Bacillus pumilus: one gene and its partner. The protein of the gene in region 1 binds, or shares a complex with, the protein of each later gene. Links are inferred from orthologs where the notes say so. Each region holds a gene or a part of one and is shown in the gene's direction. Other genes may lie near its edges.

Region 1 (4,932 bases):
CCATGATGATGAAGTAAGGAGGGGACACCTTTTGAGTTTTCTCACGGAATGGATCACAAGTATTATTCTCTTTATCTTATTTGCGATTGTCATTGATCTTCTGCTTCCTAATTCAAGCATGCAAAAATATGCCAAAATGGTCGTCAGCCTCCTGTTGATTGTGGTGATGCTCAATCCAATTTTTGCTTTATTTCGGGCAGACCCTGACCAAATTTTCTCAGAATTGATGAAGGGGAAGGAAGAAGCACAGTCAGAAGAAATAAAAAATCAGATGAATTTAGAAAAAAAAGAAATACAAGCCTCTCAGCGTGCATATATTTTAAAGCAAATGGCTGTCCAACTAGAAAAAAGCGCAAAGGAGCCACTGGAGAAGGAGAGCTACGAAATGAAACACGTAGAAGTGTTGGCAGATGAAGAGCACCTGGATCAGAATATGGAGGCGGATCAATTTCGCATCAAAGCAGTTCTTTCCCCGCTCACAGGTGATGCTGTAGAAACGGTGGCAAAGGTGGACATTGATCTCTCCAGGCAAAAGGAGGAAAGCGCTGAATCTTCTAGCAAAGAGATCAAGAGGGTGAAAGAGACGCTTGCGAATGTTTGGAATACGAGTCCTGAGCACATTGCGCTGAACATTGAGGGAGGTGACGCAGCAGATCATGAATAACAAGGACTGGAAACAAAAGCTGAAATCATTCTTGCAACCGCCTGAAAAAGGTGAAGGGAAACCAAAATTAACGAAGCACCATTACTTGCTGCTTGTATTCATCATCGGCGTATCTTTCATGTTAGTCAGTCAGATCTTGTCACCGCCATCAAGCAAAGAACAAGCTGCTGTTCCTGCTTCTAAAAAAACAACCTCACAAGAGCAGGAGGTATTCAAGCCGGCATCGTCAAGTAAATCAAAGAATTCGATTGAAGATGTGGAGCAAGAATACGAAAATCAGCTGAAAGAAATTTTAGAAACCATTATTGGCGTTGAGGATGTATCGATTGTGGTCAATGTAGACGCAACTTCTTTAAAAGTGTTTGAAAAAAACAAATCCAATAAAAGCACAACGACCGAAGAAACAGATAAAGAAGGCGGCGTGCGAAGTGTCACCGATCAAACAAAAGAAGAAGAAATCGTCATCATCAAAAATGGCAATGAAGAAACGCCAGTCGTCGTGCAAACGAAAAAACCAGATATTCGAGGTGTTCTCGTTGTTGCTCAAGGAGTAGACAACGTTCAAATAAAGAAAACCATCATTGAAGCGGTTACACGAGTGCTTGATGTACCGAGCCATAGAGTGGCTGTTGCCCCTAAAAAAATCAAGGAGGATTCGGAATGATGTTAAAAAAACAAACGGTTTGGCTATTAACGATGCTAAGTTTAGTTGTCGTCTTAAGTGTGTACTATATCATGTCTCCACAAGGTGAAAATGCAGTGACAGTAGAAGAGATGAAATCAAAAGGAACGGAAGAGAAAAAGACTGAACCAGAAAAAGGAATGGACAAAGGCACTGAAAAAGGCGCTGATGAGAAGTCCACTGACAAAGAAACAAATGGTAAACAAGAGGATATCGAAACAAGCGGTGAAGAAGGAAAGGCTGTATCAGAGCAAACAGACGATGAGCTTTTTACAACTTACAGATTAGAGCTTGAAGATAAACGAAGCAAGCAGCGTGAAGAGTTCAACGAAATTGTATCTAGTGATGATGCAACAGCACAAGAAAAAAGCGAAGCGTATGACCAAATGACAGCGCTTAGTGAAGCAGAAGGAACGGAGCGTCAACTTGAAACCTTAATTAAAACAAAAGGTTATAAAGATGCGCTAGTGAGTGCAGAGGGGGATAAAGTGAGCATCACAGTTCGTTCTGACAAAAAATCAAAGTCCCAAGCGGCCGACATTATTGATATGGTCACAAAAGAAATGAGAGGTCTTGATAATGTAGCAGTCACTTTTGAGCCCTCTAACGAATAAAAAATGAACAGGCGCCCTTTGCCGAAAAGGGCGTTTTTTCAAGCGGTTTGACGCCCTCTCCAAGGTGCTCTCGCAAAGTGCTTCGCCACAATAGTAGTTGAATTCAATGAAATCCTCCTGTAAGATGGTTATAGTATGTACTTTTAGTACTAGCCTATAAAGAAAAAGATAAATCCATACATAGGGGTGCAAATCCATGTTAAAAATCGAAGAAATTCATGAACTGATTAAATTAATTGATGAATCAACAATTGATGAATTTACGTACGAAAACGAAGGTGCAAAAATCAAACTGAAGAAAAATAAAGAAGTCGTTCAGCAAGTTGCGGCACAAGCATCTGTGGCTCCTGTCCAAGCAGCTCCAGCTCAACAAGCTCCTAAAGCACAAGCTCCAGCTCAGACCGAAGCCCCTGCACAAGAGGCAGCTGCGTCTGACAATCTGCATAAAATTACATCCCCAATGGTTGGCACATTTTATGCTTCATCTTCACCAGAAGCAGGTCCTTACGTGACAACAGGTTCTAAGGTGAACGAAAACACAGTTGTGTGCATCGTAGAAGCGATGAAACTGTTTAATGAAATCGAAGCAGAAGTAAAAGGTGAAATCGTCGAAGTATTAGCTGAGAACGGTCAGCTTGTAGAATTCGGACAACCCCTCTTTCTAGTGAAAGCAGAGTAAGGAGTACGATCATGATTAAAAAGCTATTAATTGCAAACAGAGGAGAAATCGCAGTTAGAATTATCCGCGCTTGTAAAGAGCTTGGAATTGAAACAGTTGCGGTATTTTCTGAAGCGGATCGCGATGCGCTTCATGTTCAAATGGCTGATGAAGCATATTGCATCGGACCGACTGCTTCAAAAGATAGTTATTTAAATGTCACGAATATTGTCAGTGTAGCAAAATTAACAGGAACAGATGCCATTCATCCAGGATACGGCTTCCTTGCTGAAAATGCAGACTTTGCAGAGCTTTGCGAGGAATGCAACGTTATCTTTGTTGGACCAACTCCGTCAGCGATTTCCAAAATGGGAACAAAAGATGTCGCAAGGGAAACAATGAAGGACGCTGGCGTTCCGATTGTTCCTGGTTCTCAAGGAATTGTAAAAGATCTTGATGATGCTGTTTCAACAGCAGCAAGTATTGGGTATCCTGTGATTATAAAAGCAACTGCCGGCGGCGGTGGTAAAGGAATCCGTGTCGCTCGTAACGAAGAAGAGCTCATTAACGGTGTCACCATCACGCAGCAGGAAGCAGCGCAAAACTTTGGTAACCCTGGCGTCTATTTAGAAAAATTCATTGAAGACTTTAGACACGTGGAAATCCAAGTGCTTGCAGATCAGCATGGTCATACCATTCATTTAGGAGAGCGTGATTGCTCAATCCAAAGAAGAATGCAAAAGCTTCTTGAAGAAACGCCATCACCAGCTCTAAATGCAGACATCCGTGAACAAATGGGTGAAGCGGCTGTAAAAGCTGCAGAAGCTGTTGAATATACTGGTGCTGGAACAGTCGAATTCATTTATGATTATAATGAAGAGAAGTTCTACTTCATGGAAATGAATACCCGTATTCAAGTAGAGCATCCTGTAACAGAAATGGTCACAGGTGTTGATTTGATCAAAGAACAAATTAAAGTGGCATCAGGTGAGAAGCTTTCTCTTACACAAGAGGATGTTGTATATGAAGGATGGGCAATCGAATGCCGTATTAATGCAGAGAACCCAGAGAAAAACTTCATGCCATCAGCTGGTGAAATTAAAATGTATCTTCCGCCAGGCGGCCTAGGAGTTCGTGTTGATTCTGCCGCTTATCCGGGTTATGTGATTCCGCCATATTACGATAGTATGATTGCAAAGGTGATCACATATGGTAAGACGAGAGAAGAAGCGATTGCGAGAATGAAACGCGCGCTTCAAGAATTCGTCATTGAAGGAGTCTACACAACGATCCCATTCCATCTAAGATTGCTTGAGCATGAAACATTTGTGAGCGGTAATTTTAATACGAAGTTTTTAGAAACATACCAAATCATGAAATAATCACAGCTTTCGGAGGTGAATGATCGTGTCAGAAAACAATTTGCTTGAAATGAACCTTGATGAAGATCAATTAGGAAAAGTGCAAATTGCACCAGAAGTGATTGAAGTCATTGCTGGGATCGCCGCTTCAGAAGTCGAAGGCATTGCCGAAATGCGCGGCAATTTCGCTGCTGATGTAGCAGAACGTTTTGGTAAAAAAAATCACCGTAAAGGTGTGAAAGTAGATGTCTCTGATGAAGGCATCACAATCGATGTATATTGTGTGATTGAATTTGGCCTATCCATTCCAAAGGTATCCACTGCTGTACAAGAAAATATTCGTCAAACTCTTTTGAACATGACTGCCTTAACGATTAATGAAATCAATATTCATGTCGTTGGTATTCAATTTGATACAAAGTCAGCTGAGGCTGAAGTAGATCAAGAAATGTAAAAAAGAGTTCAAGTGAAACCAAGGAGGCATCGCCTCTTTGGTTTTTTAAAGCCCATTTTTGGGCCATTTCCGAATCATAATGACCTCATACTTGGAATGATTCGTTTTTCGTGACAGCTCGCATGGATCTTGGTGCGACCACGGTCAAAATATGTTATGATCTCTGTATGGCTTAACGACAAGCGGATAAAGTGGTTAAAGGAGTAAATAATGAAAAGAAGAACTGCAAGAGAAAAGGCGCTACAAACATTATTTCAAATTGATGTGAGTAATATTGATCCGAAAGAGGCCATTACACATGCACTGGATGAACAAGAATCAGATCCTTTTTTCGAGGAGCTGGTTTTCGGTGTGCTTGAACAAAAGGACAAGCTCGATGACATGATTTCACAGCATTTAGTGAATTGGAAACTCGATCGTATTGCAAACGTAGACAGAGCCATTTTAAGGCTGTCTGTGTACGAGATGGTGTATCAAGAAGATATCCCGGTTAGTGTCT
Region 2 (4,038 bases), 1.7 Mb from region 1 along the record:
TGGCATTTGTGACATTTGGGGATGAAACGGGAGAAATGGAAGGCGTTGTCTTTCCAGAGCAATTTAGAAAGCTGTCCCCCTTACTTGAGGAGGGCGCCATGCTTTATGTTGAAGGCAGAATAGATGTCAGAAATGAGAGCAGCCAGATCATCGTGCAAGAAGCCGTTCTGCTTGAAGAGATGGGTACACAAAGAAAAGAGTCTGTCTACATTCGGGTGAAAGAAGAAAATCATACGCAGGAGCTGCTAGAGCAAGTAAAGCGGGTGATCTCGATGCACAGCGGGGGAGCAGATGTCTATTTGTACTATGAGAAGCAAAAAAAGACAGTGAGACTTCCAGATGCATACAAAGTTCATGCAGATCATGCTGTCATTTTCCAATTAAAAGAGCTGCTCGGTGAACAAAACGTTGTGATTAAATGATGACAAATCGCCTGAATATGTTTTACAAATTCACCTATTGTGTTATCATTTTAAAGATTCTGTGTATTTAAAACTGCCAGTATGTGCTTATCAACTTAGCAATTCATTAAATCATTTTCCACTTGAAGGAGTGTTCATCACATGTCATTAAGAGAAGAAGCATTACATATGCACAAAGAGAATCAAGGCAAACTTGAATCAAAATCAAAAGTACAAGTGAAAAATGCGAAAGACTTGAGCTTGGCTTACTCACCTGGTGTTGCAGAACCATGTAAAGATATTTATGACGACACAAGCAAAGTGTATGATTATACAATGAAAGGCAATATGGTCGCTGTTGTCACAGACGGAAGCGCTGTTTTAGGGCTTGGAAATATTGGTGCAGAAGCATCTCTTCCAGTAATGGAAGGAAAAGCTGTATTATTCAAAAGCTTCGCTGGCGTTGATGCCTTCCCAATCGCGCTTGCGACAAACGATGTTGACAAAATCGTTGAAACAGTCAAGCTTCTTGAGCCAACGTTTGGCGGTGTCAACCTTGAAGATATTGCAGCTCCAAACTGCTTCATTATCGAAGAGCGCTTGAAAAAAGAGACAAACATTCCAGTGTTCCACGATGATCAGCACGGAACAGCGATTGTGACAGTAGCAGGACTTGTAAATGCGCTGAAACTGTCTGGAAAATCAATGTCCTCTATCAAAGTGGTAGCAAACGGCGCTGGAGCCGCGGGAATTGCAATTATCAAGCTTCTATATCATTTCGGTGTACGTGATATCATCATGTGTGATACAAAAGGCGCAATTTACGAAGGCCGCCCGAACGGTATGAATGCAGTGAAAAATGAAGTAGCTAAATTCACGAATCAAGACCGTAAAGAAGGTTCATTAGAAGAAGTGATTGAAGGCGCTGACGTTTTCATCGGAGTTTCAGTAGCGGGCGCTCTAACAAAAGAAATGGTTGGCAAAATGGCAAAAGATCCTGTCATCTTCGCAATGGCGAATCCTAATCCAGAGATTATGCCAGAAGATGCACATGCAGCAGGCGCAAGTGTTGTAGGAACTGGCCGTTCTGACTTCCCGAACCAAGTAAACAACGTACTTGCATTCCCAGGCATTTTCCGCGGAGCATTAGATGTACGTGCAACTCACATTAACGAAGAAATGAAAATTGCAGCCGTAGAAGCAATTGCTTCGCTTGTTTCAGATGATAAATTGTCAGCTGAATACGTCATCCCCGAACCATTTGATGCACGTGTAGCACCAGCGGTAGCAAAAGCAGTAGCAAAAGCAGCAATGGAAACTGGCGTTGCAAGAATCAAAGTCGACCCAGAAGAAGTCGCTGAAAAAACAAGAAAATTAACGATTATCGGCGAATAATCAATTGGAAAAGTGTGCACGTTCTTTCTGAAATTGGAGGAAAGACGTGCACCATTTCCTCTCATACGCGAAAATTTTTTCATCCGACATGATATTTTTTTGTAGACGTTCACAATTCACATATATCAACTGCTCAGCGCCCCAAACACATACTCATTTCTCATCAATTCCCCACTGAAAAAATTGAATGAAGGATGACAGCGTTTGACAAAAAAAGTACAATAGTTTCGGTACAGTTATGACATGTCCTATAATAGTGGATGTGCGTGTAAAGAAAAAACCCTTCAAAAAGGGAGGTAGTCATTTGTCAATTAAAAATATTTTCAGTAAAAAGAAAAAATATGCATCTGTACCCTCTGAACAGGCAAGTCAAGATGTGCCTGAAGGCATCATGACCAAATGTCCGCAATGTAAAAAAATAATGCTCACCAAAGAACTAGATAAAAATTTACGTGTTTGCATGAATTGCGGCCGGCATTTGCAAATGAATGCAAAACAGCGTATTGACAGCCTTGTTGACGAAGGCACATTTGAAGAATTTAACGGGCACCTGATCTCAGAAAACCCGCTCGGATTCCCAGGCTACGAAGAAAAGCTTGAGAAAGACAGAGAAAAAACGTCTTTGAATGAAGCCATTGTCACAGGTCAAGGTGAAATTGAAGGCAAGCGTGCTGTGATTGCTGTCATGGATGCCACATTCCGTATGGGTAGCATGGGCTCAGTTGTTGGTGAAAAGATCACACTTGCGATTGAGAAAGCAAAAGCGGACAAGGTGCCATTTATCATCTTTACTGCATCAGGCGGAGCGAGAATGCAAGAGGGAATTCTCAGTCTTATGCAGATGGCAAAAACAAGTTCAGCATTAAAACTGTTCAGTGAGGACCAAGGTTTGATTATCTCTGTGATGACGAACCCAACAACTGGCGGAGTATCAGCTAGTTTCGCGTCTCTTGGTGATTACAACTTTGCAGAACCTGGTGCTTTAATTGGGTTTGCAGGTCGTAGAATCATTGAACAAACAATTCGTGAAGACCTGCCAGAGGACTTCCAAACGGCTGAATTTTTGCTGAAGCATGGACAGCTGGATGCTGTCATTCATCGTGCAGAGATGAAAGAAACATTAGGCCGAATCTTAGCATTACACAGCACAGGAGGTGAACGAGAGTGGCTGGAGAACTAGAATTTGAAAAACCTGTCATTGAACTTCGAGCGAAAATTGATGAACTAAAAAAGTTCACACAAAACTCAGAAATGGATTTAAGTGCAGAAATTGAGCGTCTTGAAACACGTCTGAGCAAACTTGAAGCAGACATTTATACAAATTTAAAGCCGTGGGACAGAGTACAGATTGCTCGTCATGCGATGCGCCCAACAACTCTCGATTACATTCAAGAGCTGTTTGACAACTTTTTCGAGTGTCACGGTGACCGTTTTTATGGCGATGATGAAGCGATCGTTGGAGGAATTGCCACGTTTAAAGGGCTTCCTGTTACAGTGATTGGCCATCAGCGCGGTAAAGATACAAAAGAAAACTTGCGCCGTAATTTCGGAATGCCTCATCCAGAAGGCTACCGTAAAGCGCTGCGCTTGATGAAACAAGCAGATAAATTTAATCGTCCGATCATTTGCTTTATTGATACAAAAGGAGCTTATCCTGGTAAAGCAGCTGAAGAACGTGGGCAAAGTGAAGCAATTGCGAAAAACCTATTCGAAATGGCAGGACTTCGTGTACCGGTTGTCTGTATTGTCATTGGAGAAGGCGGAAGTGGCGGCGCACTAGGCTTAGGCGTAGGAAACCACCTATACATGCTAGAGAATTCAACGTATTCAGTGATTTCACCTGAAGGTGCAGCAGCACTGCTCTGGAAGGACTCATCACTTGCGAAAAAAGCTGCAGAATCAATGAAGATTACGGCTCCAGACCTAAAAGAATTAGATATTATAGATGATGTTATTAAAGAAGTGCAAGGTGGAGCACATCGAGACGTGAAACAACAAGCAGCCTACATTGAAACAACATTAAAACAGTCACTTACATCTTTGCTCAAACTAACACCTGAAGAACTAGTCGAACAAAGATATCAAAAATACAAAGCAATCGGGAAAGTATCGGTTGAAAATCAATATATTGGGGTAAACTAAATAAACGTACAGCCTTTTTGGCTGGCGTTTATTTTTTTCATCTTTTTTCATGAAAACCGTCCTCATGTAAGCGCTATTTGAAAATAATTTTCTTTTGTTT

The links. The genes of interacting proteins can lie anywhere in the genome.
Region 2: the proteins of accB (region 1) and accD are in contact, whole or in part, in a solved structure (PDB 8UXZ), measured with the Escherichia coli proteins. The link is inferred for Bacillus pumilus from one-to-one orthologs.

Annotation. Positions count from the first base shown.
Region 1 is NZ_CP047089.1:3,086,507-3,091,438, reverse strand. The notes cover bases 1,006-3,897. They hold accB (acetyl-CoA carboxylase biotin carboxyl carrier protein), read left to right. Parts: upstream 1,006-2,156; coding sequence 2,157-2,639; downstream 2,640-3,897. Other genes in these bases: accC (acetyl-CoA carboxylase biotin carboxylase subunit), read left to right, coding at 2,651-3,897; GPS65_RS15265 (SpoIIIAH-like family protein), read left to right, coding at 1,328-1,960; spoIIIAG (stage III sporulation protein AG), read left to right, coding at 1,006-1,328. In the rest of the region: spoIIIAE (stage III sporulation protein AE), read left to right, coding at 1-17; spoIIIAF (stage III sporulation protein AF), read left to right, coding at 32-664; more of spoIIIAG, read left to right, coding at 657-1,005; more of accC, read left to right, coding at 3,898-4,000; GPS65_RS15250 (Asp23/Gls24 family envelope stress response protein), read left to right, coding at 4,026-4,433; transcription antitermination factor NusB, read left to right, coding at 4,644-4,932. UniProt on the Escherichia coli protein: This protein is a component of the acetyl coenzyme A carboxylase complex; first, biotin carboxylase catalyzes the carboxylation of the carrier protein and then the transcarboxylase transfers the carboxyl group to form malonyl-CoA.
Region 2 is NZ_CP047089.1:1,433,661-1,437,698, forward strand. What follows is about bases 1,117-4,038. They hold accD (acetyl-CoA carboxylase, carboxyltransferase subunit beta), read left to right. Parts: upstream 1,117-2,100; coding sequence 2,101-2,976; downstream 2,977-4,038. Other genes in these bases: ystJ (NADP-dependent malic enzyme), read left to right, coding at 1,117-1,796; accA (acetyl-CoA carboxylase carboxyl transferase subunit alpha), read left to right, coding at 2,961-3,938. In the rest of the region: dnaE (DNA polymerase III subunit alpha), read left to right, coding at 1-422; more of ystJ, read left to right, coding at 564-1,116.